One region of the Shewanella sp. MSW genome, then DNA from elsewhere that is predicted to be linked to it. Evidence: predicted binding sites of a transcription regulator. Region 1 holds the regulator's gene; each other region holds the start of a gene.
What was found. Region 1 encodes MetJ, which represses methionine synthesis genes. Its sites were predicted from a motif close to TAGACGTCTAGACGTCTA; they were not measured.
Positions count from the first base shown of each region.

Region 2: the regulator MetJ is predicted to act here: its motif matches at 1,291-1,308, upstream of serA (phosphoglycerate dehydrogenase).
Region 3: the regulator MetJ is predicted to act here: its motif matches at 7,161-7,178, upstream of metK (methionine adenosyltransferase).

Region 1 covers NZ_LVDR01000013.1:51,102-61,185, reverse strand. Annotated here, with positions in the region: gene AYI96_RS14485 (c-type cytochrome) at 55-381, opposite strand; gene phsA (thiosulfate reductase PhsA) at 935-3,214, shown strand; gene AYI96_RS14475 (4Fe-4S dicluster domain-containing protein) at 3,227-3,799, shown strand; gene nrfD (NrfD/PsrC family molybdoenzyme membrane anchor subunit) at 3,796-4,740, shown strand; gene traF (conjugal transfer protein TraF) at 4,897-6,090, shown strand; gene AYI96_RS14460 (sulfite exporter TauE/SafE family protein) at 6,098-6,841, opposite strand; gene metJ (met regulon transcriptional regulator MetJ) at 6,917-7,231, opposite strand; gene metB (cystathionine gamma-synthase) at 7,447-8,607, shown strand; gene AYI96_RS14445 (bifunctional aspartate kinase/homoserine dehydrogenase II) at 8,624-10,084, shown strand, end outside.
Region 2 covers NZ_LVDR01000003.1:883-10,966, forward strand. Annotated here, with positions in the region: gene AYI96_RS03260 (helix-turn-helix transcriptional regulator) at 1-426, opposite strand, end outside; gene AYI96_RS03265 (DUF2238 domain-containing protein) at 637-1,242, opposite strand; gene serA (phosphoglycerate dehydrogenase) at 1,401-2,630, shown strand; gene ygfZ (tRNA-modifying protein YgfZ) at 2,730-3,692, shown strand; gene AYI96_RS03280 (two-component system response regulator) at 3,751-4,782, opposite strand; gene AYI96_RS03285 (PAS domain S-box protein) at 4,874-10,084, opposite strand, start outside.
Region 3 covers NZ_LVDR01000008.1:148,697-158,780, forward strand. Annotated here, with positions in the region: gene AYI96_RS10750 (PLP-dependent aminotransferase family protein) at 1-1,025, shown strand, start outside; gene fba (class II fructose-bisphosphate aldolase) at 1,189-2,256, opposite strand; gene AYI96_RS10760 (phosphoglycerate kinase) at 2,371-3,546, opposite strand; gene epd (erythrose-4-phosphate dehydrogenase) at 3,634-4,650, opposite strand; gene tkt (transketolase) at 4,782-6,776, opposite strand; gene metK (methionine adenosyltransferase) at 7,222-8,373, shown strand; gene AYI96_RS10780 (hypothetical protein) at 8,440-8,769, opposite strand; gene AYI96_RS10785 (GNAT family N-acetyltransferase) at 8,796-9,332, opposite strand; gene AYI96_RS10790 (GGDEF domain-containing protein) at 9,462-10,084, shown strand, end outside.

The sequences.
Region 1 (10,084 bases):
ACTTTGCTTGCAAGCTGTAAATTTAGTTAAGTGATTGGCGCCTATGCGCTCGGATCAACCGCAGGTCTGGGGTTGATCCGAGTCGGCGGCATGGTCGTACAGGAACTGTTGAATATCCTTGAGTTCCTGCTCAGTTAAAGGCTGAAACGCCTCGGGTTTGGCTTTGTGTTTGTCTCTGGCGAAGAATCTGTCCCATTGGCTCATGGTCTTGCTCATGGGAGTCAGTTCGCCGCCTATGCCTGCTTTGCTGTGACACTCTTTACAGACTTTCTTGTACAGGTGTTTGCCTTTCTTGGGGTTGCCGCCGTCGGCTGCGGTGGCGCCTGTGGCCAATGCGCAGGCTAAAAGCAGAAGGCCGAGTTTGCTGCTGGTGTTCATCATCTATTCCTCTGGGTGACCGCCCGCTCCGTTAATGGGCTGTTATTTTATGTGTCCTTGCGGTTGTCAATTTAGCAATCCTGAGGTGCGTCAGCTTTGAACTGGATCACTTTCATAAAAATAATCTAATTGATAAAAATATCATTGAAATAAATCTAATTGAGATGATGTTTTTGTTTTTAATCATTTAATTTTATTGTGTTTTTATTTTTTGAACAGAAATCATCACTGTTGTTTTGGCTGATTTTATGAGCGTGATCGGCTTAACAATTGTGAGTATTTGTTATCTCTAAAGTGGTTTTTGTTAATCAGTTTGGTGCTTGTGATGGCTTTTTATTAACGGCTAGAGGCTGGATTACCCTCACACTTTCATGTCCTTTCCGGCATCTTTGCGGGGGCTGGATCACACTCACTCCCCCTATGTGGTTTACCACAATACCCACAGGAATTTAATGGGTAAACAATGAGCTTAAGCCGCTGTAGTCAAGCGGAATCCCATTCAAACAATAACCTGTGTGAGCGACCTTTCCCCGAGGGGAGAGGATGGAGGTAAACCATGATAGAGCTTGATAGGCGCACCTTTCTGAAAGGGGCTGGAGCCGGAGGGGCAACCTGTGCCCTGGCCGGAGTTCTGCCCGGTTCGCTGGCGGCTTTGGGGCGCAGCCCTCTGACCGGCAGTGCCACTGAAGTTGCCAGTATGTGTGAGATGTGTTCGACCCGTTGCCCGATTTCGGCGCGGATAATCGACGGCAAAAACGTCTTTATTTCTGGCAACAAAGAAGCCAAATCATTCGGCGGTAAGGTCTGTGCCCGTGGCGGCGCCGGCCTCAGTTTATTGTACGATCCACAAAGGATTGTCAAACCACTCAAGCGCGTCGGTGAGCGCGGCGAAGGCAAGTGGGCCGAAATCAGCTGGCAGGAAGCCTATCAAACCATCGCCACCAAGCTGAATCAAATCAAGGCCGACCATGGTCCTGAAGCCGTGGCATTTTCCTCCAAGTCAGGTTCGCTGTCCGGACACCTGTTCTATTTGGGTCAGGCTTACGGCAGCCCCAACTCCTTTACCCATAACACCACTTGCCCGGGCGGTTATGTGGTTGCCGCCAAGGCGATGTTCGGTACCAAGGTGAAGCGGGATCTCTCCAACTCCAAGTACATCATCAACTTCGGTCATAACCTCTATGAGGGGATCAATATGTCCGAAACCCGGGGAATGATGAAGGCCCAGGCTGACAAAGGCGCCAAGTTGGTGGTGTTTGAACCCAGGTTCTCTGTGGTGGCCGATAAGGCCGATGAGTGGTATGCCATTCGTCCCGGCTCGGATGTGGCCGTGGCCCTGGCGCTGTGCCATGTGCTGATTGCCGACAACCTCTATGACAAGGCCTTTATCGAGCGCTATGTTGTGGGTTTTGAGGCCTTTGCCGCCGAGGTCAAGGCTTATACCCCTGAGTGGGCTGAGAAAATTTCCGACGTACCTGCCGCCGACATCCGCCGTATTGCTCACGAGTACGCTGCTGCAGCGCCTCATGCCGTGGTCGACTTTGGCCACAGATCTACCTTCACTCCGGAAGAGTTCGATATGCGCCGGGCGCTGTATGCCGCCAACGTGCTGATCGGCAACCTGGAGCGTAAGGGTGGCCTCTACATGGGCAAGAAGGCCGGTGGCTACAACAAGTTTGCCGGTGAGCTTGTGGCTCCTGAGCTGGGTAAGCCAGGCGTTAAACTGCCCAAGCCGCAAGCCAAACGCATCGACCAGATGGATGAGCAGTTTGCTATGGCCTGGTCCGGTGGTGGTATCTATCAGTCAATCATAGATGCAACTCTGGAAGCCAAGCCTTACCAACTGCGGGCCTGGGTTATGAGCCGTACCAACCCTATGCAGACCATGACCGACCGTGCCAAGGTGGTTGAAAGTCTGAAGAAGTTGGAGTTTGTGGTTTCCTGTGATGTTTACATCAGTGAAACCGCCGCCTGGGCCGACATCATACTGCCCGAGTGTACTTACCTGGAGCGGGATGAAGAGGTCGCCGACAAATCCGGCAAGAACCCGGCCTACTACCTGCGTCAGCAAGTGGTAGATGTGATTGGCGATGCCAAGCCTTCCTGGCAAATCTTCCGTGAACTGGGCATAGAGATGGGCCTGGAGCAGTACTATCCCTGGGAAAACATGGAAACCCTGCAATTCCTGCAGGTGAATAAAGACGCCCAGCTGTTGCAGCACATCAAGGACAAGGGCTTTGTCAGCTACGGCAAGCCGCTGATGCTGCGTGAACCCAAGATGGTGGCCGACTTTGTCGCCGCCTACCCCAACGCCAGGGGCATGGATGAAGATGGTACTTATGGTAGCGCGCTCAAGTTCAAGACCCCCAGCGGCAAGATTGAACTGACCTCCGCCAAGGTAGAAGACATGGCGCCTGGCCGTGGCACTATCGCCTATCGTGAAGTGACCCTGAAACAGCCGGACGAGCTCTACTTTATCCAGGGTAAGGTGGCAGTGCATACCAATGGTGCGACCCACAATGTGCCTATGCTGGCTAACCTGATGTCCGATAACGCCGTCTGGATCCACCCTGACACTGCCGCCAAGCATGGCATTGAGAATGGGGACGCCATTCGTCTCACTTCCAGTGTCGGCAGTGAAGAGGGTCATGCGCTGGTGACCAAGGGCATACGTCCCGACACTGTGTTCGCCTATATGGGCTTTGGTTCCAAGAACAAGGAGCTGGCACGGGCGACCGGTAAGGGCGTGCACTGCGGCAACCTGCTGCCCAACGTGACTGCACCTGTGTGCGGTATGAACGTACACACCACAGGTGTGAAGCTGGAAAAGGCATAAGGGGAGGCGAAGATGACTAAAAGATATGTGATGGTGCACGACGAGAATAAGTGCATCGGCTGTCAGGCCTGTAACGTCGCCTGCCGCAGCGAAAACGGTGTACCTGAGAGCGTAACCCGCCTGCAGGTACGGGTAGAAGGCCCATTCGGTGATGCGCCGCATCTGCACTTCAAGTATCACAGGGTGTCCTGTCAGCAGTGTGAAGATGCCCCTTGCGTCAAGGTCTGTCCTACCGGGGCGGCTTATGTGGGCGAGGACGGCATTATTTCCATCAAGGCAGAGAAATGTGTCGGCTGTATGTACTGTGTGGCAGCTTGCCCCTACAAAGTACGCTTTATGAACCCGGAGACCAAGGTGGCCGACAAGTGCAACTTCTGTAAGGACACACGTCTGGCTCGCGGCGAACAACCCGCCTGTGTGACCGTATGTCCTACCGATGCCCTGGTGTTTGGTGATGCCAACGAGGCCGGCAGCGAGGTGGCGACTCTGCTCAACACCCGCGTGACTTATCAGGACAAGACCCATCTGGGTACTAAACCCAGAATCTACCGTATTCCTGTCAAGAGAGGGGGGATCCAATCATGAACAATACTTGGGGCGATATGACACAATACGACCCTGTAACCTGGAACTGGGTCATAGCGGTTTACCTCTTCTTGGCTGGGTTGTCGGCGGGTAGTCTGCTGATTGGGATCGGGCTGCGTTGGGTGCAAAACAAGACAGAGGGTGACAGCGGTATTCTCAAGGCGGCAGCCTTGATAGCGCCAGTGGCTATCTGTTTGGGGATGCTGTGTCTGGTGTTTGACCTGACCAAGCCGTTCCACTTCTGGCTGATCCTGATCAACTACAACCTGACATCTGTGATGTCCATCGGGGTGTTGGCGCTGCTGGCCTATATTCCGCTGACCTTTGCCTATGCGCTGGTCGTGCTGAAAGATGATCTCGGTAGCTGGGGTCTGGGCTTTCTTAAAGGGATTGCAGAATCACTGACTGGCCTTCGCAAGACTATGGAAGTACTGCTGTTTGTGCTGGCGATTGTCGTGGGTGCTTACACAGGCTTCCTGATCTCCGCCATGAACGCCTACCCCATGCTGAACACTGCCGTATTACCGGCGCTGTTCCTGGTGTCCGGTCTGTCGGCCGGTGCGGCCGCCAACGCGGTAGTGGCGCTGCTGCTGTTCAAGACAGACAAGCACTGCCCACAGCTGGGACGGATGCACGGTTTGGAACTGCCGGTAATGGCGGCAGAAATCCTGTTCCTGTTCATGCTGTTCTGCGCGCTCTATTTCAAGGGCGGTGCAGCGGCGGCAGCGCTGGCATCATTGACAAGTGGCGTCTGGGCCAGCGTGTTCTGGATTGGAGTTGTGGGTATAGGTTTTGGTATCCCGCTGCTTTCCATGTTGTTGCTGCCGGCGAGTACCCGCCACACCAAGGACGCCATGCTGGCGGTAGCCTGCTGCAGCCTGACCGGGGTGCTGGCACTTAGACACTTCATTCTCTATGCAGGTCAGAGCTATCTTGGTTAACAAGCACCTCTGAACCTGTTTTGCCTCAGCCCGTATCATTTGATACGGGCTTTTTTTGTATCTTGATACCATTGTGCCACTGAGATCTGGACTATCTTTAACCCATGTAACTAACGTCTTGCGTCTGGTTACAGATAAAAGCAAGAGGGGGATGAGATGAAACTGAGTCTTTTGACACTGCTTACCACGGGGCTTGCCAGCACGCTGGCGCTGGCAGGGCAGGATGTTTATGAGGCCCGCGCCGATGCCATGGGCGGCGTTGCCGTGGCGGCCGGTAATCGTGAGGCGGCGGCCTTTTCCAATCCGGCGCTGCTGGCTTTGCCCTCGCGCCGCAGCAGTGACTTCAGTTTACTTATTCCCACCATAGGCGCAGATGGCGCAGATAAAGATCAGATGATCGATAAGTTTGATGCCTTGCAGGATAACTATGACGCTCTGGTCAATGCCATAGATGCTGCCGACACAGCGGCTATCGATGACTACCGCAAGCGCCTCAGTGGTGACTTGCAATCGCTGCAGGGCAACAACGCCTATGTCAGTGCCGGTATCAATATGGCGTTGGTCATGCCTTCGGATGGTTTTAGCTATGCCTTTGTATTCAAGAGTTATCTCGATGCCTTGGGGATTGCCGAAATCGCCGCTGCGGATATTGATGCCCTGGATAATCTGGACCCCAATAACCCGCCGGAAATCCAAGATTTGACCTCCCAGGGGCGGGTAGTGGCCGGGGCGGTTTCCGAGCTCGGAGTTGCCGTGAGCTATCCGCTATCTATCGTCAATATGCCGGTGACAGTGGGAGTCACCCCCAAGCTGCAACGGTTGGATAGTTTTAATTATGCTGTCAGCGCCAACAACTTCGATGCCGATGATTTCAATGATGATGATTATCGCAGTGATGACACAGGCTTTAATCTGGATATCGGCCTGGCATTTCAGCCATTGGATGGTTTGGTTATCGGTGTCAGCGGACGTAATCTTATCGAGCGGGACTTAAGCAGCATAGAGGCTGGCGGCGTGCAGCTTACCTATCAGGTGAAACCTATGGTTACCGCCGGGGTGGCCTATGACTGGGCGGCTTTTTCGCTCAGCAGCGACTTGGATCTTACCGACAACGATAAGTTTGCCGAGCTTGAGGGCAGCCGCTATTGGCGTTTAGGTGGCGAATACCGGCCTGCTGACTGGGTTGCTTTACGGCTCGGTTATCGCCAGGATCTTAATGATCACAGCGCCGATCTTTATTCACTCGGGACAGGGTTCGCCATAGGCAACAGCTTCCGGCTGGATCTCACCGGCATGTTTGGCAGTGACGATGCCATAGGTGGCGTGCTGCAAACCAGCTATCACTTCTAACAGCGATTTAACCGTTGATGAGCGCCAGGGTTGACTTGATAGTCAGCAACAGGGCGCTCAGGGTGCATAGCGCCAAGGTTAAGCTGCGGGTCTTCTCTTTATCCACCCGGCCCACCAAACGGCCAGCGACCAGAAAACCAATAAATACCGCAGGCAGCAGCAACAGCGATAGCCACAGATGCTTTAGGGTCAAGAGGCCAAAACAGCCGAGAATGATCAAGGCTATCAAGGAGCTGAAGATGAAGAAGGCCGACAGCGCTGCGCGGAACTGACTGGCATCCTTACCCGCCAGCAGCAGAGCCATAGGTGGTCCACCTATGGCCGCCACGGTATCGAAGATCCCGGAAAATACCCCGGCAATAAACAGGCTGAGGCGGTTGATCTTAATGCTGTATTTTCTGAAGCTGAGAAATACGGCCACGGCCACAATCAGGGCTATGGTCAAGCCCATAATCGGTTGCGGTGCCAGCAACAACAGGGTGGCACCAATCAGGCCGCCGGGGAGTCGTCCCAGCAAGGCATATTGCAAGCCGTTGAATTCCAGGTGGCCGCGTTCGCGTATCAAGGTCAACAGGGCGATAGAAAATCCCATCACAATCACAGGGACGGGAACCAGTTCCGGATCGACGATATACAGCAAAGGTGTGGCTACCACGGCCAGGCCAAAGCCTATCAGCGACTGGGTCAGGGCGCCGGTAAATATGATCAGGGATGCCAGCAACAGGGTGACGGGATCTATCAATGACAGCATTCGCAAGCTCCCAAAAGAAAAGGATCGCGCAGCGATCCTTGTTCAACAATAAGATAATTCAGAGGAATAAGACACTTATTCCATGTCTTCCCATTCAATGCCCATGGCATCCATCATGCGTTTGGCTTCTTCCGGGATGCTGTCGGGTTTGTCTTTGGACAAATCCTCATCATTGGGCAGTGGCTGGCCGGTATAGGCATGCAGGAAGGCTTCGCACAACAGTTCGCTGTTTGTGGCGTGCCGCAGGTTGTTTACCTGGCGCCGGGTGCGCTCATCGGTCAATACTTTCAGTACCTTCAACGGAATAGAGACAGTGATTTTTTTCACTTGCTCATTCTTCTTGCCGTGTTCGGCATAAGGGCTGATGTATTCGCCATTCCATTCAGTCATTGATTCACCTGTGATCTCACTAATTCGCAGCAGATTTTAAACCCTTACAGGATACAGTCAAATGATTGCCTGCAAAATCTGTGCAATATGAACAGAAATCCATACATTTGGACGTCCAAACGTCTTGATGCCTATTGACGGCTGGATAGTCATTGGTTAGATTTAGACGTCCAGACATCTTTATGGTGTCGAACCTCAGCATTCAGGAGTCGATTATGACAGAGCGGCGATTAGCAACCACAGCGGTCCGGCAGGGCATCGAATCAGACAGCCAGCACGGGGCCGTGGTGCCACCCATCTATCTGTCGACCAACTATGCCTTTGAGGGGCACACTCAGCCAAGAGCCTTTGATTATAGCCGCTCGGGTAATCCTACCCGCTCCATTCTGGGGGATGCCTTGGGGGAGCTGGAACAGGGCTGCAGTGCGGCAATCACAGCGACCGGCATGGCGGCCATTACTCTGGTGGTCAACCTGCTGGGGCCGGATGACCTCTTGTTGGTGCCCCATGACTGTTATGGCGGTAGCTATAGGCTGTTCACCCATCTGGCCGCCAAGGGCCAGTTTCGTTTGCAGGTTTTGGATCAAACCGACCCGCAAGCACTCGCCGCTGCCCTGGCGCAAAAGCCGCGCATGGTGTGGCTCGAGACGCCATCTAATCCGCTGCTGCGGGTTGTGGATATCACCGCCATTGCCGAGGCGGCCCACCAGCAGGGCGCATTGGTGGTGGCCGACAACACCTTTTTATCGCCGGCGCTGCAACAGCCTTTACTGTTGGGGGCCGACATAGTGGTGCACTCGACCACTAAATACATCAATGGCCACAGCGATGTGGTGGGCGGCGCCGTGATTGCCAAAGATCCCGAACTGGCAGAGCAGCTGCACTGGTGGTCCAACACGCTTGGGCTGAGCGGTGGCGCCTTCGATAGCTACTTGACCCTGCGAGGCCTGCGTACTCTGGCGCTGAGGATCCGCGAGCATCAGGCCAATGCCGAGCGCATAGTGGCGCTGCTGAGCCAGAGCCCGGTGGTAGACAAAGTTTATTATCCGGGGCTTAAGAGTCACCCTGGTCATGAGATTGCCGCCAGGCAGCAGAGTGGCTTTGGCGCTATGCTGAGTTTTGAACTCAAGGGCGATGAGACGCAGGTGGTTGCCTTCCTCGGCGCGCTCAGGCTGTTTTCCGTGGCCGAGAGCCTGGGAGGGGTTGAGAGCCTGGTGGCCGTGCCCGCCACCATGACCCACAGAGCCATGACGAGTGAGGCTCGCGCCGAAGCCGGTATTAAAGACACGCTTATTCGCTTGTCTGTGGGCATAGAAGATAGCCGGGATCTGCTAGACGATATCGCCGCCGGATTGGCGGCAGCCGCAAACTGTTGAATTGAAGGAGCTTGAGATGGCACGTTGTCACCTACATAAGTTTGGCGGTTCCAGTCTCGCCGATGCCGATTGCTACCGACGGGTCGCCCATATTTTGCTGACCCATGGTCATGCCGATGATCTTGTAGTGGTTTCCGCCGCCGGCAAGAGTACTAATTTTCTCTATAAACTGTTGAACCTGAAGGAGTCGGGCGCTCTGTGGCAGGAGGAGCTACAGGAGCTTGTCGGCTATCAGCAGAATCTGATTGAACAGCTGCTGGGCAATGAACAGGCACGTCAACTGCGGGAGCGTCTGTCTACAGATAAGGCGCAACTGGCCAGTTTATTGTCTTTGCCTGAACTCAGCGAATACCAATGCAATCAGGTGGTGGGTTTCGGTGAACGCTGGTCGGCCAGACTGATGGCGGCGCTGCTGCGGGAGTCCGGTGTTGCCGCTTCCCATGTGGATGCCCGCAGTTTGTTGATTGCCGATGAGGGCGCAGTGCCCAGGATTCGCCTCGATGAGTCCCGTGAAAGGGTGCAGCGGCTGCTGGCCGAGCATCCCGATGAGCGCCTGGTGATCACCGGCTTTATCTGCGCCAATAGCCAAGGCGAAACTCTGTTGCTTGGTCGCAACGGCTCCGACTTCAGTGCCACCCTGATAGCCAGCCTGGCCGATATCGACAGGGTGACTATCTGGACAGATGTCGAAGGGGTGTTCAATGCCGATCCCAACAAGATTGCCGATGCCAGGTTGCTGAGCAGTATGTCGCTGGCTGAGGCCGACCGCCTGGCGCGGCTTGGCTCCCCGGTACTGCATTGCCGTACGTTGCAGCCGCTGTTTGATACCGAGGTCAGCCTGGCGGTGCGTTCGAGCTACGCCTCGCATACCGACTTCACCCTGATAGCCCCCAAGAGTGATGCCGCAAGCGCCCCAGTGGTGACCAATCTCAATCAGGTGTCACTCTTGAGCCTGGAGTTCAATGGCACCCAGGCTCAGACTCAGACGCTTGATGCGCTCAATGAGGCGGGTTTGACTCCGCTGGCCTACTGGTCTCAGGGGCAACACAAACTTGAGCTGGCCTATACTCCCGAATTATCCCGCCAAGTCTGGCAGTTACTGGAAGCGCAGACATCCGAGCTCAAAATTCAAAGCATTACCGAGGACAGAGAGCATGGACTGGTGGCGCTGGTAAGCAGTGGCGCCGGCAGTTATCGTCGCAGCTTTGCCCGTTTGCTGAGCCGTGAAGCGCGGCCTCTGTACCAGGACCAACTCAGCCTGGTCACCCTGGTACCTAAATCGCAGGTGAACCTGCTGACCCAGAAGGTGCACAGGCGCTGCGCCGGCCCCCGCAAACGCATAGGCGTTATTCTGCTGGGTGTGGGTAACATAGGCGAAGCCTGGGTGGAGTTGTTTGGCCGAGCCCGCGACGGCCTCAAACGTGAGCTGGAGGCCAGTGTTGAACTCCTGGGCTTGGCGAGTTCGAGCCGCGCCTGG
Region 2 (10,084 bases), on a different contig from region 1:
GCCAGTGTCCAGAGTTTTGACCAACTTACGGAACATCTTACTGATAAGGGTTCTGTCGTACCAGAGCTCATCGGCCACCATCTTGCGTAGACCAGTGAGCATAAGATCGATACGCTGATCTGAGTAGAGCACTCCGCGGATCCCCAGCAACATCGCTGATTCCTGATCCAGTGACCCTCTGCTGACTTGATAAAGGGCGACCGGAACATGAGAAACCAAACGACTGGCCAATAAAGGGATCCCCTTATTATCCAGCGCTGCCCCCTTCTGAGAGATTAGATAAAAAGTACTATCACTCTTCTGCGGTTCCAACTGCTCCGGGTGGCGTACTATACGAGTCTTAAGACCGATGGACTCGGCCAGTATGGCCAAATGACAAGGGGCGGCTATTTGATTTATAAAAACCAACTCATTGATACTACTCATTTTTACTCTTCTCCCTGAAAAGTCTTGCTTATATCCCTAAAGGGATAGCTTCCTTAATCACTTTAAGTGCGACTACACAAAAAGCATCAGACGATTCTGACCAGATAACGTCCGGTTTTCATCACCATAAAGTATTATTCTAACAATCTTTAACAGCTTTTTCAGACGGAAGATTGTAAAGAGTGTATTCAAAACTCTTTGTTCCAACTGTCAATCTACGTTTAAATGCCGCAATTGACGGTCATGAAATGAGGATAAGAAGAACAAGGCAGCGATAGCACCGACAAGGGCCATCAGCATATCCGACTGGGTATCCCAAACGTAGCCTTGGGTGCCGAGAAAGGCCTCGGCGCCGGTTCCGGTGGCAACGGCGACCCACCATTCTATCAGTTCATAGAAAGCCGATAAGGCCAAGGCAAAACAACTGACTAGAAAGGCACACCAGGCACCCGGCTTCACTGCCCGATTACGCAGCAGTATCTCCCGAGCAATCATGGCCGGGATAAACCCTTGCGCCAAGTGACCCAGTTTATCGTAGTTATTGCGCTCAGAACCCATCCACTGTGCCAAGGTATCGAACAGTGGCACCTCGGCGTAGGTGTAGTGGGCACCGACAAAGAGGATCAGGCAGTGCACCAAAATCAGGCCATAAAGCAGTGGAGTCAACGGGAAACGCTTACGGGTAAAAAACAGTATCGGCAGCGCCAGCATACCCGGCAGCGCTTCCAGCCACCAAGTAAAATTATCTTTGGGGGCTATCGCCGACCAGATAAGTACCGCAAAATAAATGACCAGCCAGATAATTGTGTTTTTCAAGCCACTTTCCTTATGCCAGTGATTGTTCTCTATTAGGAAAAAATACTTTAGCCATCTAGCCCTCCACTTAATCTGAAAAAAGTGCTACTTTGGTTGGGCATGAGCGAAAATATCATAGCATACGTACATTAGTTAATAATCAAGAGGGTACCTATATCATGGCGAAACACTCGCTGGACAAGGATAAAATTAAAATCCTGTTGTTGGAAGGCGTCCACCAATCAGCCGTTGATGTGCTGGAAAGGGCTGGCTACACCAATATCGAGTATCATAAGGCATCACTTTCCGGCACTGAGCTGCAGCAGTCGATCAAAGATGCCCATTTCGTCGGAATCCGCTCCCGTACCCAACTAACCCAAGAAGTCTTGCAACAAGCTGAAAAGCTGGTTGCCATAGGATGTTTCTGTATCGGTACCAACCAGGTCGATCTCAAGGCTGCCGAGCAACTGGGTATTCCAGTATTCAACGCACCCTTCTCCAATACCCGCAGCGTGGCCGAACTGGTACTCGGTGAAATCATCATGTTGCTGCGCGGGATCCCGCAGCGCAACGCCCTGGCCCATCGTGGTGGCTGGCTCAAGAGCGCCAATGGCAGCTTTGAAGCCCGCGGCAAAACCCTTGGGGTTATAGGTTATGGTCATATCGGCACCCAGCTTGGGATCCTTGCCGAAACTTTAGGGATGAAAGTGATCTTCTTCGATATCGAAGATAAGCTGCCGCTGGGTAACGCCCAACAAGTTCACTCCATGGAGCAACTGCTGTCTCAGGCCGATGTGGTCAGCCTGCATGTACCTGAAACACCACAGACCAAAGAGATGATTGCCCAGGCCGAACTGGCGATGATGCGCAAAGGGAGCATATTGATCAACGCTTCCCGCGGCACAGTGGTGGATATCGACGCCCTGGCCGTCGCCCTCAAGGAGCAGCAGTTGGCTGGTGCTGCCATCGACGTGTTTCCGGCTGAGCCCAAGTCCAACACAGATGAATTCCAAAGCCCGCTGCGCGGTCTGGACAATGTGCTGCTGACCCCTCACATAGGTGGCAGCACAGAAGAAGCTCAGGAAAACATAGGTATTGAGGTTGCCGGCAAGCTGGCCAAATACTCAGACAACGGCTCTACCCTGTCGGCAGTCAACTTCCCGGAAGTATCGCTGCCGCAGCATAAAGATGCCTCTCGCCTGCTGCATATTCACCATAACCGTCCAGGTATTCTGATCAAGATTAACCAGGCGTTTTCAGAAAAAGGCATCAACATTTCAGCCCAGTACCTGCAAACCACGCCGACCATAGGTTATGTGGTAATGGAAGTGGATACCACTCAGGCAGAAGAAGCACTAACAGAACTCAAGTCTATCGAAGGCACTATCCGTACTCGTTTGCTGTTCTGATTTTCACAGGGCGCCTTATTACCCTTGGCGCCCTGTTTATTTCTGTCAAATCCGCTACAATCGCAGATCTCTTAATGCCTTCAATCTCAGGATCTTGTTATGAGCATTTGCGTTTCTCAGCCCGATTGGCCTCTGGATGCCGGCATTCCGGATCTGCTTATTTCCCGCCTCTCTCACTTGGGTCTGCTTGCCGTTACCGGTGAACAGGGCCGCAGCTTTATCCACGGTCAGGTCACCACAGATATCAGCTCTCTCACGACAGAGCAGTGGCGCTGGGGCGCTCACTGCGACCCCAAAGGCAAGATGCTTTCAAGCTTCAGAACCTTTACTCTGGGTGATGCCCTGATATTGATGATGCCAAAAGATACCCTGGCAGCCGACTTGCCGCAATTGAAGAAGTATGCGGTATTCAGTAAGGCCGAACTGGTCGATGTCAGCGACGATTACAGCCTCTTGGGTGTTGCCGGTGCCAAGGCGAGCACTTGGCTGACAGAGCAGCTTCCGGGCTTCAACGCCGAGCAACAAGTCAGCGCTGTCGATGGCGGCGCAGTGCTGCAGGACGGCGAGCGCTTTATTCTGGTACTGCCCAAAGCCCAGGCCGATGCCATCTGCCAGCAGCCTCCAGTCGATGCCAGTGCCTGGCAAGAGCTGGAAATCCTTGCCGCCTACCCTAACCTGCCGGCAGCACACATGGGCCAATTTGTACCGCAAATGTGCAACCTGCAAGCCATCAACGGCATCAGCTTCACCAAGGGTTGCTACATGGGCCAGGAAACCGTGGCCAGAATGAAGTATCGCGGCGGCAACAAGCGAGCCCTCTATATTCTCAAGGGCAAAGCCACTGTCGATGTCACCCCGGAAACCACGCTGGAGATGGCGCTGGAAGGAGGTTTTCGTAAGGGTGGCAGCATTATTGAAGCCGTACAACGAAATGGCGAGTTACTGCTGACCGCAGTACTGGCCAATGACACAGAAGTCGGTGCCAAATTCCGTATCGCCGATGATGAAAACAGCGAACTGACGGTAATGCCTCTACCCTACTCTCTGGAAGAGCAGGAGTAACAATAAATCACCCAATAAAGGCGCCGTCGGCGCCTTTATTTTTATCAGCAGTTTGTCGCTATTCGGCGTCGGACTCGGTTTCCATATGAGTGTCACGCACTTCAATCACCTGGGGCAATATCTGTTTGAAGTGCTCCACCAGTTCAGGGTCAAAGTGTTTCCCTGCCTCAGACTCCAGTAACGCCATGGTATCTTCTATGCTCCAGGCCTTCTTGTAAGGTCGAATCGAAGTCAGGGCATCAAAGACATCGGCAATGGCGACGATTCGCCCCTCAATGGGAATATCTTCGCCTTTTAAACCTTTGGGATAACCTGAGCCGTCCCACTTTTCGTGGTGGGTCAATGCTATCCTCCGGGACATCTGCAACAGAGGATCCGGGTGTTCACCAATAATCTCGGCGCCAATTTCGGCGTGTTGTTGCATGATTCTCCACTCTTCGGCATCCAGCTTGGCCGGCTTTTTCAGCACGGCGTCCGGCGTACCTATCTTGCCGATATCATGCATGGGCGCCGCATTATAGAGTAGTTCACAGAAGTGTTCCGGCAACTGGGCTTGCTGCGCCAGTAGCTTGGCGTAGTGGCTCATGCGAATAACGTGTAAGCCGGTTTCGTTATCCTTGTATTCGGCAGCGCGGCCCAGACGACGAATGATCTCGAAACGGGTCTGTTCCAGCTCGTGAGTGCGTTCACGCACCTGTTGTTCCAGCAAGCGCTGCTGATCATAGAGGGCCAGGTGGTTCCGCACCCGCGCCTTAACTATCGGGGCACTGACAGGCTTGGTGATGTAGTCGACAGCGCCCAAATCAAAGCCCTGGGTCTCATCGGCCACTTCAGAGAGAGCAGTGACAAAGATCACCGGAATATGGCAAGTCATAGGCTCTTGCTTGAGACGCTTACAGACTTCATAGCCATTCATACCCGGCATCATCACATCCAGGAGGATCAGATCCGGAGGGCTCTTCTGCGCCAACGCCAGCGCTCTTGGGCCATCTATCGCCACCTTGAGCTTATAGTCATCGCCGAGGATCCCGAGCAGAATATCAATATTCTCCGGTGTATCATCCACCACCAACACAGTGGCTTTTTCCATCCCAATCTCCCTCTTGCTCCAGACACCGATTTGCATCTCGGCACAGCAGGTTCCGCCGTAGCCCGTAATTACCCGTTGAGTATAGTCAGGCTTATTCCGCCTCGTTCAGCTCTTGCTGTAATTCGCGAATAAGGTCGGCAGCATCATCAAATTGGTAGCTGCCGACCATGCTGCTGACAGGTTTCAAGCGCTGCCACAAAGGTTTACTCACCCGGCGGCTCAATGCTTCCAGTTGAACGACGGCATCGGCATCGGCATCTTCCAGACTGCTTTGCAGTTGCTTCAAAGCGGTTTTAAGCGTCTCGACATCCATCTCCTCGGCCGCATCGGCTTGCGTCTGAAGAGCGCTTTGTGGCTTATCACCCATCCAATCTGCAATGGCGTCGACAATGACGGCGACCCGCTTTTCCACTGCCTGCAACTCTTGCTCACATTCTTCAGCGGCCGCCAACTTAGCTTCCAATTGCCGAGCCTCTTCCACCAAAGCCTCAGAGCAAAGATTGCCCGCCAGTCCCTTCAAAGTATGCGCCGCCCTAACCGCTTCTTCCTGCTGCTGTTCCTTGAGCGCTTTGCGGATCCGTTTGCCAACATTGCCCTGACTAGCGAGGAAACGCTCGAGGATGCGTCGATAGAGGCGTTCTGAATGCTGCACCAGCTGCAAGCCCCGGTCGATATCCAAGCTCTCTTGTTCCGGCCAGCTCACCAGATCATCAGGAGCATCACCATCGGCCATCCCAGTGTTATTATTCCCTGCAGCAGGGGCTTGCCCCCCTCCCAGATACTGCAACAACACCTGATACAAGAGGCTGACTTCTATCGGCTTGGCAATGTGATCATTCATGCCGGCCATCAGGCACATCTCCTTGTCACCGGCCATGGCGTTGGCCGTCATGGCGACCACTGGCAACTGCTCAAGCCCTGGCATCTTACGCAGCGCTTCTGTGGCCTGATAGCCGTCCATCACAGGCATTTGACAGTCCATCAGCACAAGATCAAACTGCTGCTGCGCCAACTTCTCCAGCGCTATCTGGCCGTTTTCTGCGATAGACAGGTCTATGCCTACCTGCTCGAGAAACTCGGTCGCCACCTCCTGATTCATCTCGTTGTCTTCCACCAGCAGCACTCGTTTGCCGGCAAGAGCCGCCAATTGCAGCGATTCAAGATCCAGTACCTTGCGCCTGACGGGAATATGGCCCTGACGTCCAAGCGCCAACATAATGCCGTCCAGCAGCCTGGAGGCACTGACCGGCTTGGTGATATAGCCGTTGATCCCGAGTTGCTCCAACTGTTCGATAAAGTCATTGTTGGCGTGGGCCGATACCATGAGGATCAGTGGCGGCTCCTTTAGCTGCAATATTTGCCGGGCGGTTTCCATGCCGTCCAGCTCAGGCATCTTCCAATCGATCAGGGCCATCTTGTAGGACTTGCGCTTCACCTTCTCCAGCGCCTCCATGCCGCTGCGGGCACAGTCGACGGCAAAGCCCATACTCTCGAGCGTAGTACGCAATATATCTCTGGCGGTGCCGTTGTCATCAACCACCAGAATCGGCATACCTTCCAGTTCCTGCTCTACATTGAGCTTGTCGTTTTCCGCAACCTTGAGTCGCACGGTAAAGAAGAAACAACTGCCGTTACCAAACTGGCTTTCAACGCCGATTTCACCGCCCATCAGTTCCACCAGCTGTTTGGAGATCGCCAGCCCAAGCCCGGTACCACCGTATTTACGTGTGGTTGAAGTGTCCGCCTGGCTGAAAGACTTGAATAATCTGGCCTGCTGCTCGGCCGTCAGACCTATGCCACTGTCACGCACTGCGAATCTCAGGAGCACCTCATTCTGCTCGCGGCTTAGCTCAGTTATCGACAGCATCACTTCACCGCGCTCGGTGAATTTAATGGCGTTGTTCATCAGGTTAATCAACACCTGACTGAGGCGTAGCGGATCCCCTTCCAGATAGCTGGGCACACTGGGGGCCACGGCAAACAACAGCTCCAATTGTTTTTCGGCGGCACGCTCCGAGAACATATCCCCGAGATCTTCCAGAATATTGTCGAGCTGGAACGGCACCACTTCGATATCCAGTTTGCCGGCCTCAATCTTGGAAAAGTCGAGAATGTCATTGATGATCCCCAGCAGGGATTGCGAAGCCCGTTCAATTTTTTCCACATAGTTACGCTGCTTGTTATCCAGCTTGGTCTGCAGACACAGTTGTGACATACCGATAATGGCATTCATCGGGGTGCGTATCTCGTGGGACATATTGGCAAGAAAGTCACTCTTGGCCTTGTTGGCAGCATCGGCTTCATCCTTGGCCGTCATCAGCTCATTGGACAAGAGTTTCAAGCGGGTGATGTTGGCAATGCTCATAACCACTGAGCGTTCACGATCACCTTCTTCCTCAATTTCAGAAGCGTTGACGGCCATCCACATCGGCTCGCCAGAAGCACTGAGCAGGCGCCACTCGCCGCTGACACTGTGATCGTCACTCTGTTGCAAGCGCTCGTACAACTCGTTGGCTTTGCTTCTGTCTTCCGGCACCATCAGATCGGCAAACGAGCGACGTTTCAGCTGTTCGGCACTCATGCCCATATCAGTGCAGAATTGACCATTACAATCCATTATGGTGCCGCGATCATCCAGGTTGACTATGCCTATGCCTGCGTTATCAAACAGGGCCCGGAAGTGTGCCTCACTCTGGGCCAGTTCGGTTTCCATCTTTTTACGGCCGCTGATATCGGTCAGATAACCGTTCCAGAGCATGCCATCCTGCTGTTTGCTGCCTTTGGCACCGGCCTCGAGCCAACGCACCTCGCCGGAAGGGTGACGGTAGCGAAACTCTTTGATCCACTGCAGCCCCCCCTCACCGGAAAGCAGCCGAATAATGCTGCCCCTGTCTTCGGCAACAATCCGCTCGGCCACCAGATCAAAGTCGGCCATTACCTCATTCTTGTGGTGGCCCAGAGTGGCAATGGCTGCACTGGAAAGGAAGGTGAATCTGCGTTGCTGCGGGCTTTGCCAAAATAGTTGATACACAGTACTGGGCACAGACTCTGTGATGGTTTCCAGTTGCTCCCGCGACTGCTCCATCTTTTCCTGAGCCAGCTTGCTGTCGGTAATGTCGTTGAGGCTGCCATCGAACCACAGTGGATTGCCGTCTTCGTCGTAACTGGCCTTACCCTTTTCATGGATCCAACGCACGCTGCCATCCCGGTGGCGAATACGATACTCAACATCGAAGGCTTGCTGCTCGGCCAGAGCCGAATTTATGGTGTCAATACACAGTTGCTTGTCTTCATCAATAACCAGGGAGCCATAACTGCGCTTCTTGCTGTCGATAAAGTGCCAGGCCGGATAACCGCTTATCTCAGTGATATTGTCGCTGACATACTCCATGGTCCAATGTTCATCGACCCGGGTACGATAAACAGCGCCGGGGATGTTGGATACCAGACCGCGAAAACGGCTTTCGCTCTCGCGAATTTTACGCTCTACTGCCAGTTGCTCGGTCAGATCCCGAATCGATGCCGCCACCTGGTGTTTACCCTTCTGATCGGCCGGTAACAGGCTCAAACCTATCTGCACCGGAAACTGGGAGCCATCACACTTGAGCGCCTGCAGCGCCTTGCCCTTGGCCATCATGCGATCCTTACCGTCAGTCACAAAGGTATGACGCTTGGCCGCATGCTGCAAACGATCGACTTCCGGCAACAATTGATCTATGTTGAGTTTGAGCATCTCTTCAGCGTTATAACCGAATAGCTCCTGACAGCGGCTGTTGGAGAACACCAGCATGCCATTTTCATCGACAATCAGCATCGCCTCCGGCGCCGCTTCCAGCACTGCGTTGGACCAGGCCGCGGCGGAAAACTGCTCGGTAACATCGTTGAACAACATCTCCACCGAAATCAGCTTACCTTCATCATCGAGCAAGGGCTGCATAAACAGATCCAAACGTCTCAAGCCACCTTCGGCGTCGGCCAACTCCACCTGATGTGGCGGTACGGACTCACCGGCCAGCGCCTGTTCCATATACTGCCAGTTGGCTTCATTGATACTGTTGCTGGAAAACAGCCGCTGATACTTGCGCCTGAGCACCTCAGGGGAGATGCCCAATACCTTCTCCACACCGTCGCTGGCCTGCACTATGGCGCCGTAAGGATCCATAGAGCAGTAAAAGGACTTATCACTCATGCCATCGATAAGCTTGGCAAACCTGTTGCCACGGGAGTCGAGCAGTGCTTGTTCCCTCTCTTCGAGAATTTCAGCCATCTCATTGAATTTATTACTGAGAGTAGCAATTTCCCGCACCACGCCTTCAGGCTTTTGCAAGCGTTTTATCAACCCCTTGCTGAAGTCCACTATCCCGGTTTCCAACAGCTCCAGGGGCTGGGTGAGACGCTTGGCACTCCAGTAACTGGTCACCAGCAGCAATATAGCCAATAACAACAGATTGATTGTTAACGAGCTGAAATCCTGCAGGAAAGAACGCAGCAACTGTTTTTGTGGGGTAATCACCAATACCCGCCATTCCAATGGTGCCACTCTGGCAACACTGGCAAGGTACTGCACGCCATTGAGGTCACTCAGAGCCACTTCAGGGGTGTCGGCGGCGTAGATATGTTGCGCCGCTTCCTTTCCTGCAGCGGTATTGGCGAGCCAATCTTCCAATTTGGCATTGCGGCTAAGGTTATTGTCCGGGTGATAAATGAGCCGCCCCTGGTTATCCAACACCAACAGCTTTTTGGGATCGATTCCCAAGCGAATCGGTAAGCTGGAAAGCGCCAGATCTGTGGTTATGACTCCCAAAGGTGCCGCTTCACTGCCGAAAGGCTGTGAGAAGGTGATCATCAAAGCATTGCCGGCACCCTCGTCGAAATAAGGAGGAGACCAATAACCGTCAGGATGCTTGAGCGCCTCGGTCCACCATCCCCATTCGCCGCTGGTGTAATCATAGGCTTCCTGACCTATGTCCATAATCGCAATAGAAAGATCCTGGCGGAAAGCATAGGGCGCGAAGCGTTTTTGCCCGGGCAGAAATCCGGGCTGAAAGGCGATGGCGCTGCCGTAAAAGTTGGGGTTGCGCTGCAATCTGTCTTTAAGCAGTTGATAAAGATTGTCAGCTTGCTGCAGACGCTCGAATGACTCAAGATGCCCAATGCTGTAGGCCAGAGTTTGGGTATTGCGCTGCGCCAGAGACAATTCAAACTCAAGCCGCTTGGCAGCAAAGTCGGCCTTTTCAGCCAGATCGGTAAAGAAGGCCTTTTCTTCATCCTGATAGTTATACCAGCCGGTAACCCCCGAAAT
Region 3 (10,084 bases), on a different contig from region 1:
TTTCAAGCGCCAGAACCCTGGATTCCGCCAGCGCTCTGGACAATCTGCCACCCGGGAACCCGGCGCTCAGGCATATCATAGCCCAGCGCTACGCGGCGCAGGGAATGAGCATCTCGCCGGATGAAATAGTGATCACCGCGGGGGCACTGGAGGCATTGAACCTGAGCCTGCAGGCGGTTACCCGTCCCGGGGATTGGGTGGTGATAGAAAACCCCGCCTTCTACGGCGCGCTGCAGTCGCTGGAGCGCCTCGGCCTCAAGGCGCTCGCCATTCGCACCCATCCCCAGGAAGGGATAGATCTGCAGTCTCTGGCCCAAGCGCTGCAAACTCACAGGGTCAAGGCCTGCTGGTTGATGACCAACTTTCAAAATCCCCTTGGCTGCAGTATGAGCGATGACAAGAAGCGTCGTTTGCTGAAACTCTTGCAGGAACACGACTGCTTTTTGATTGAAGACGATGTCTACAGTGAACTCTATTTCGGCAAGGAGAAGCCCCTGCCGGCCAAGGCCTTCGACCCGGACAACAGAACCCTGCACTGCGGCTCCTTCTCCAAGTCTCTGGTGGGCGGTTTTCGTGTCGGTTGGGTGGCCGCCGGCAAGATGGCGCTCAGTATTCAAAAACTGCAACTGATGAGCACCCTGGCCACCAGCACCCCGGTGCAATTGGCACTGGCCCATTACCTGTCGACCCGCAGTTATGAGACCCACCTGCGACAATTGAGGCGCACCCTGGAGCAGCGAAAGTTTGCCACCTGGCAGGCATTGAAGAACCGCTTACCCGACAGTGTCAGAGTGCATTATGGCGATGGCGGCTATTTTCTCTGGGTAGAGTTACCCGAGGGGCGGGACACCACAGAGCTTTATCGCCAGGCGCTCTGGCAAGGAATAAGCCTGGCGCCGGGACAGATGTTCTCGGCGCACCGGGAGTTCAGCCACTGTTTTCGCATCAACGCCTCACTGCCTGGCGGGCCAAAGTTGGAGCAATCGATAACCAGCCTGGCCAAGCTTATCAAAAAGGCGTTGTGATGACTCAAGAGCCATCCGGAAAACACTCCGCCAACCTCAGCCCTATCACCCGAGTGTGTCGTGACAGCCAAGGCGCAACAACTCGCGCCCACCTCGGATTTACACTCTGGAAGCTAAAAGGAAAAAAGCCCGCGAATGCGGGCTTTCAATACAGAGAACGGGATTACAGATTGATCTGTGGATCCAGTTCACCGGTCTGATAACGCTTGTACATGGCCTGCAGTGACAGCGGCTTGATCTTGGAGCCCATACCGGCACAACCGAAGGCTTCGTAGCGCACGGTACAGATGTCGGCCATAGCTTCCATAGAGGCCTTAAGGAATTTGCGTGGATCAAACTCAGTTGGGTTTTCGGCCAGGAACTTACGTACCGCACCGGTTGATGCCAGACGCAAATCTGTATCGATGTTAACCTTACGCACACCGTGCTTGATGCCTTCAACAATCTCTTCCAGCGGCACGCCGTAAGTTTCAGGGATCGCGCCACCATACTGGTTGATGATCTGCAGCCACTCCTGAGGTACAGAAGAAGAACCGTGCATGACCAGGTGAGTGTTGGGGATACGGGCGTGGATCTCTTTGATGCGGTCGATACGCAGCACATCGCCGGTAGGCTTGCGGCTGAACTTGTAAGCACCGTGGCTGGTACCTATGGCGATGGCCAGGGCATCCACGTGAGTGTCGGCCACGAAGCGGGCAGCCTCTTCCGGGCTGGTCAACATCTGCTCATGGCTCAGGGTGCCTTCGGCGCCGATACCGTCTTCTTCACCGGCCATACCGGTTTCCAGGCTACCCAGACAACCGATTTCACCTTCAACAGAAACACCACAGGCATGGGCGAACGCCACTGTCTTGCGGGTGACATCGACGTTGTACTCATAAGAGGCAGGAGTCTTGCCGTCAGACATCAAGGAACCGTCCATCATCACAGAGCTCATGCCGAGCTGGATGGAACGCTGACACACGTCAGGGTGGGTACCGTGATCCTGGTGAATACACACAGGGATATCCGGATACTGCTCGAGGGCGGCCGCCATCAGATATTTGAGGAACTGAGGACGGGCATACTTACGGGCACCGGCTGAAGCCTGCACGATCACAGGGCTATCAGTGGCTTCGGCGGCCTGCATGATAGCACGCATCTGCTCCAGGTTGTTGACGTTGAACGCCGGGACGCCGTATCCATGTTCGGCGGCGTGGTCCAGCAGTTGGCGTAGGGAAATAAGGGCCATTTTTTTACTCCAATAATAGGGTGAATTACTTCACCGAGGTCGCTATCGCTTGGATTTAACTTGATGCTCCCGGCAAAGCCGGGAGCGGTTTCTTTATAATTCTTTTGACTTTGCTTAGTTACCGCGGGCCTTGAGCATAGCCACTGCCGGTAACTCTTTACCTTCGAGGAACTCGAGGAAGGCGCCGCCGCCGGTAGAGATGTATGACACCTTGTCGGCGATACCGTATTTATCCACGGCGGCAAGAGTATCACCGCCACCAGCGATGGAGAAGGCCGGTGACTCGGCGATCGCCTGGGCGATACGCTTGGTGCCTTCGCCGAACTGGTCAAACTCAAACACCCCTACCGGGCCGTTCCAGACTATAGTACCGGCTTTTTGCAGGATAGCTGCCAAGGCTTCGGCGCTGTCCGGGCCTATATCAAAAATCATCTCATCGTCGGCAACCTCGGCCACTGGCTTCAAGGTAGCCACGGCTGCAGGGCTGAACTCCTTGCCAACCACTACATCGGTAGGCACAGGGATATCGCCGCCACGGCTCTGGGCATTGGCCACCAGGCGCTTGGCTTCATCGATAAGGTCGGCTTCATAGAGTGACTTGCCCACAGGATGGCCGGCGGCGGCTATAAAGGTGTTGGCGATACCACCACCCACCACCAGTTGATCCACTATGCCGGATAGAGACTCAAGCACTGTCAGCTTGGTTGACACCTTGGAGCCTCCGACAATCGCCACCAAGGGACGTGCCGGGTTATCCATCGCCTTACCCAGGGCATCCAGCTCGGCTGCCAACAATGGGCCGGCGCAGGCTATCGGGGCAAACATGCCGACTCCGTGAGTCGAGGCCTGGGCGCGGTGAGCAGTACCGAAGGCATCCATCACATAGACATCACACAGGGCCGCCAGCTGCTTGGAAAGCGCCTCGTCGTTTTTCTTCTCACCCTTGTTGAAGCGGACGTTTTCAAACACCACGACTTCGCCTTGGGCAACTTCGACGCCTTCAAGATAGTCTTTTTCCAGGCGCACCGGGCAATCCAGCGCCTTGGCCAGATAGTCAACCACAGGCTTGAGGGAAAACTCCTCATTATATTCGCCTTCGGTTGGTCGTCCCAGGTGGGACATCACCATCACGGCAGCCCCTTTTTCCAGTGCCAGTTTGATGGTGGGCAGTGACGCCCGCAGACGCGCGTCGCTGGTGACCACGCCATCGGCCACCGGCACGTTGAGATCTTCACGGATCAGCACACGCTTGCCCTGAAGATCCAGCTCTGACATCTTGATAATTGCCATTTTTACGCTTCCTTCTTAATCAAAAACAAATCTGTTTCACTAAGGGCGGCAGCTTCCCTGCCCCCTGAAATAATCTGTCGCAGTCTCTCAGGCGCTGCGGGCCTTGATCATCGCCAGTGCCGTATCCAACATACGGTTGGCAAAACCCCATTCGTTGTCGCACCAAAGCAACAGCTTCACCAGTTGGCCATCACTGACCCGGGTCTGGGTACCATCGACCACGCTGGAGCGCGGATCATGATTAAAATCGCATGATACCAGAGGCTCATCAGTATAGCCCAGAATCCCCTCGAGCCGGCCGTGGGTCGCCTGCTCCAACACTTGGTTTACCTTGGCAATATCCACTCTGTCGTTGAGGGTCACAGACACATCTATAGCGGTAACATTAATAGTGGGCACCCGCACAGAGATAGCCTCAAACTTATCCTTCATCTGCGGCAGGATACGCTCTATGCCGCGGGCAAGCTTGGTATCTACCGGAATAATTGATTGCCCGGCGGCGCGGGTACGGCGCAGATCGTCGTGATAGGCATCTATCACCTGTTGATCATTCATCGCCGAGTGGATAGTGGTAATGGCACCGCTCTTGACCCCAAAGTGCCGGTCCAGCACATCGATGACAGGGACAATACAGTTGGTGGTACAGGATGCGTTGGACACCACTGTGTGTTCGGCGGCCAACAGTTCCTGGTTGACACCATAGACTATGGTGGCGTCAACATCCGCCGAAGAGGGGTGACTTATCAATACCTGGCGGGCACCGGCCTGGATATGAGCCTCACAGCTCTGTCTATCAGAGAGGGCGCCGGTAGCTTCGAACACCAAGTCGATATCCAGCTCGCCCCAGGGCAGTTTGTCCGCCTCCGGCTCGGCCAACAGGGTAATGCTGTCATCCCCCAGTTGCATCATGCCATCGGCAAGGCTCGCGCGGCTATGGAAGCGACCATGGGTGGTGTCATAGTTGGTGAGGTGGACTATGGCCTCGGGCTTAGCCAGTTCATTGATAGCAACGATCTGAATTTGCTGCCTTTTACCCGATTCGTATAAGGCACGGAGAATTGAACGGCCGATGCGGCCATAACCATTGATTGCGACTCTGATCATGGAGATCCTGTTCCTCTAATGAGGGATGCTGATTGGGTAACGGCCTGACTTCCCGACAGGCCGTTGCACTTCCTGTGCGGCATTCCATTGCCTGGTTGCCGCACAGTCATTTCCAATCAGGCAGGCGCGGCTCAGGCGAGCAGAGCCTTACCGGCTTCAACCACTTTATCGACAGTGAAACCGAACATCTCAAACAACTGATTGGCAGGCGCCGACTCACCGAAGCTGGTCATGCCAATAATGCGACCGTTCAGGCCGACATATTTATACCAGTAATCGGCTATGCCCGCTTCCACGGCCAGTCGTTTTGTGACATTGGCTGGCAGTACAGCTTCTTTATAAGCCGCGGTTTGCTGGTCAAATACGTCGGTAGATGGCATGGAAACCACGCGCACCTTGGCGCCAGTAGCGGCCAGCTCAACCTGGGCCTTAACCGCCAACTCGACTTCGCTGCCGGTGGCAATGATGATCAGCTCAGGCGCGCCTTCGCAATCCACCAGCACATAACCGCCCTTGGCCACATCATTCAGTTGCTCGGCGCTGCGTGGCATCTGGGTCAGGTTCTGACGCGAGAAGATCAGCGAAGTTGGGCCGTCTTTGCGCTCAATGGCGTATTTCCAGGCGATAGCAGATTCTACCTGGTCACATGGGCGCCAGGTGCTCATGTTGGGAGTCATACGCAAAGAGGCAATCTGCTCAACCGGCTGGTGAGTCGGGCCGTCTTCACCCAGCCCAATGGAGTCGTGGGTATAGACTTGAATATTCTGCACCTTCATCAGCGCGGCCATCCGCATGGCGTTACGGGCATATTCCATAAACATCAGGAAGGTGGCACCGTAAGGTACAAACCCACCGTGCAGGGCAATACCGTTGATGATGGCGGTCATACCAAACTCACGCACACCATAGTGCAGGTAGTTGCCGCTGGCATCTTCGGCCGAAATAGGCTTGGAACCTGAGTACATGGTCAGGTTGGAAGGCGCCAGGTCGGCACTGCCCCCTAAGAATTCAGGCAACATTTTACCGAAGGCTTCCAGTGCATTTTGCGAGGCCTTACGGGAAGCGATATTGGCAGGATTGGCCTGCAGCTGCTCTATGTAGGCTTTGGCATCGGCGTCAAAGTTGGCAGGCAGTTCACCGTTGAGGCGACGCTTGAGCTCGGCGGCCAGCGCGGGGTGAGCGGCTTCATAGGCAGCGAACTTGTCGTTCCAGCTGCTTTCGGCGGCCTTACCGGCTTCCTTGGCATCCCAGGCAGCATAGATTTCAGATGGGATCACGAATGGCTCATGCTTCCAGCCCAGGAATTCACGGGTGGCGGCAATTTCAGCATCACCCAGCGGCGCACCGTGGCAATCATGAGAACCGGACTTGTTGGGAGAACCGTAACCTATTACGGTCTTGCAGCAGATCAGCGATGGACGCGGATCAGCCTTGGCGGCTTCAATGGCGGCGTTAATAGCTTGTGGGTCGTGACCATCGACACCGGCAACCACGTGCCAGCCATAGGCTTCAAAGCGCTTGGGAGTATCATCGCTGAACCAGCCTTCAACATGACCATCGATGGAGATACCGTTGTCATCCCAGAAGGCGATCAGTTTGCCAAGACCCAGGGTACCGGCCAGTGAGCAGGCCTCATGGGAGATACCTTCCATCAGGCAACCGTCACCCATGAAGACATAAGTGTGATGATCGACAATATCGTGACCGTCACGGTTAAACTGAGCCGCCAGAGTCTTTTCCGCAATCGCCATACCTACGGCATTGGTGATGCCTTGGCCCAGAGGCCCTGTGGTGGTTTCGATGCCGGGAGCATAACCATATTCAGGGTGGCCCGGAGTACGTGAGTGCAGTTGACGGAACTGCTTGAGATCTTCAATGCCCAGATCATAACCCGCCAGATGCAGCAGTGAGTAATGCAGCATGGAACCATGGCCGTTTGACAGCACAAAGCGGTCGCGGTCAGCCCATTGAGGGTTCACAGGGTTGTGCTTGAGGTGATCCCGCCACAGGACTTCGGCGATATCTGCCATCCCCATGGGAGCACCGGGGTGGCCGGAATTGGCCTTTTGGACAGCGTCCATACTTAAAACACGGATAGCGTTAGCGAGTTCTTTACGGGAAGACATGCTCTCTCCTGCTTGATCTTAGAGGTCTTGGGCAAAATGGAGCCATATTTTCCCCTACCGGGCAGAAGGACGCAAATAAAATTCGCCCACCCACGGCGCCAAAAGCAGCCCAGGCTTTGCTTTGTGTTTACATTTGCGCCTCATTTGCGAAGCCTGCCGCTCACAAAGCTGTCAACTTGCCTGTCCGCTGATCGCTTTCAACGCAAATGCCAAGGCTGAATTGCCAGAGGAAAAGTCTAGATTCAGATACAGATGAATCTGATAAATTTCAGCAAAATAGCTGAAAACAGTAAAAAAAGATTTGAGTCATTTGAGCCGATTCCTGCGCCATGGCGCACAAATATTTGCGACAAGGGGTGTCATCCAAGTCGAATTCTACTAAAATGGCCGTCTAGATGTAGATGCTTCTACACGTTTGAATTCCACAGACGAGATTTTCCGAATTATGGCAAAACACTTGTTTACCTCTGAGTCGGTCTCAGAAGGACATCCAGATAAAATCGCCGATCAGATTTCTGATGCGGTACTCGACGCGATTCTGGCTCAGGATCCCAAGGCCCGTGTAGCCTGTGAAACCCTGGTCAAGACAGGCATGGTACTGGTAGCCGGTGAAGTCACCACCTCTGCCTGGGTCGATATTGAAGAACTGACCCGTAAAACTGTTCGCGAAATAGGTTATACCCACTCAGATATGGGTTTTGATGCCGACAGCTGTGCGGTACTGAACGCCATCGGCAAGCAGTCCCCCGATATCAATCAGGGTGTAGACCGTGCCGATCCCAAAGAACAGGGTGCCGGTGACCAGGGTCTGATGTTTGGTTACGCCAGCAATGAGACTGACGTGCTGATGCCAGCTCCTATCACCTACGCTCACCAGTTGGTTAAGCGCCAGTCAGAAGTCCGCAAGAGCGGCGCTCTGCCTTGGTTGCGCCCCGATGCCAAGTCTCAGGTGACTTTTGCCTACGAAGACAACAAGATTGTCGGTATCGATGCCGTGGTACTTTCTACCCAGCATTGCGAAAGCGTCAGCCAGGCGGATCTGGTGGAAGGCGTGATGGAAACCATCATCAAGCCAGTATTGCCTGCCCAATGGCTGAACAAGGACACCAAGTACTTCATCAACCCAACCGGCCGTTTTGTTATCGGTGGCCCTATGGGTGACTGTGGTTTGACCGGTCGCAAGATCATCGTTGATACCTATGGCGGCATGGCCCGTCACGGTGGTGGCGCCTTCTCAGGTAAAGACCCATCCAAGGTTGACCGTAGCGCCGCTTACGCTGCCCGTTACGTTGCCAAAAACATAGTGGCTGCCGGTCTGGCTGACCGCTGTGAAATCCAGGTGTCTTACGCCATTGGTGTGGCCGAACCGACCTCCATCAGTGTGGAAACCTTCGGCACAGGCAAAGTCTCGCAAGAATTGCTTATCCAGTTGGTACGTCAGCACTTCGATCTGCGTCCATACGGCCTGACCGAGATGCTGGATCTGGCGCGCCCCATCTATCAAGGCACCGCCGCTTACGGTCACTTCGGCCGTGACGAGTTCCCATGGGAGCAAACCAACAAGGCTGAAGCCCTGCGTACCGACGCAGGTCTGTAATAGACTCAGCTTGCAAAAAAAACCGCCTCAGGGCGGTTTTTTTATATCTATTTATCGGGCGATATCTCAGTAGCAGTGATCGAAATGGGCCGTTTCCATACAGAGGTAACCCAACTGCTCGGCCGATAGCGGCGTGATATCCAACACTTTCATTGGAGTGAATTCGGTATCGGTCAACTGGCGGATCTGCACCTGATAGCTATTGCTGCGCCCACAGTCGAAACAGACGCCCAAGGCTTGCAGCAGATAATGCGGCTTGCCATCGATTTTGGCTTCAAAAGCCTTTGCCTGTTGACCCTGCAGCGCCAATACAGACACCAGGTATCTGACATTATCCCAGGCAGAAAGCCTTAGCGACTCACAGGATTGCAGTAGGGTTTCTGGCGTGTTTTGCATCTTACTCTCCCGCGTCAAAGCGCCTGTTAACCCAGCAGCAGATAGAAATCCCGGCCACAAAGGGTGACAAAATCCAGGGTGCGCATGCGGCCATCCCGGCTATGGGCACGTATAGACGCCTCGTTATCCTCGGCGATCAGTGCCAGCCAAGGCGCACTGATGTTGGCTCTGGCGGCGCCATAAAGCTTATCAAATACGCCCTTGCCACGATAATCAGGATGCACCCAAACCGGACCGTAATGCAAAGTCTGCTGCCAATTCAATTCCAGGTCAAAGCGATTCTGGGCCAGTTGCCGGCAGAGGGCCTGACACAAAGGCGAATGCTTGAGTTTATCCCAACTGCCGGTTATCAGATAACCGGCTACCTTAGTCGCGTCCAACGCCAACCACACCAGGCCGGAAGCCACCAGAGGTTCAAGCTCCTTGGCAGAAAAGCCCTGCCCTTGCATGCCTTGAGTGCGCTCTCTGGCACTCAATTCATCCTGGCCGAAGCGCTGCTCCAGACTGGCAATCGTCTCAATATCGGCCGCCTCGGCCTGGCGGTATTGCATGGTTTGCGGCATTAAAAAGACTCAGCAAGAAAAGAAGCCGCATTATAGCCAAAGCAGGTTTAAGCCGCACTCGATTTGCGAAATTCCTATACTGCTTCCACACTTAAAGTTGAACTTAAGCCACATCACTCAGGAAGAGACATGCTCCCGGATACCATAGACCCAGGCAAGAGCCTATTGGAAAATGAAAGCCACAGACTCAACCTTATTCGCTGGATGCATCAATGTGAGCTAATGAAACGTTACTACCAGGCCGACAAAGTCTTTGTGCTGCAAAAGACAGAACAGGGATTTGAAGTCATTGTCAGCGCCGCCGATGCCAGCCACAGGTTCCCACCCGGTAAGGTATTCTCTGCAGACGAAAGTGTATTCCTGCGTATGGTCGATAGCCCACCCGAGGGCGTTAATCTGGATCTCACCCGCTCCACCTATAATGACAATCCAAAAGAGTTCAGCAATGTCCTTGGGATTCTATCCCGGCCCGTGCTCTGGCCCGATGGCTCGGTGTTCGGTTGCCTGTGTGTCATCAATGCCCATGCCAACGAGCAGCAACACATAAGCCCTTATATGCTGGAACCGTTTCAAATTCTGCTGCAGCAAGACTTGGCGCTCCTATGCCAAAGCCATAGAATCGAATCGCTATCCATGCGAGACCGGGAAACAGGCATACTCAACCGTTATGGTTTCATTATGATGGCGCCAAGACAGCTCAATCTCGGTCGCCGCTTCGGTGCTCATTCAGGCATTATTTTTTTCGAGTTGAT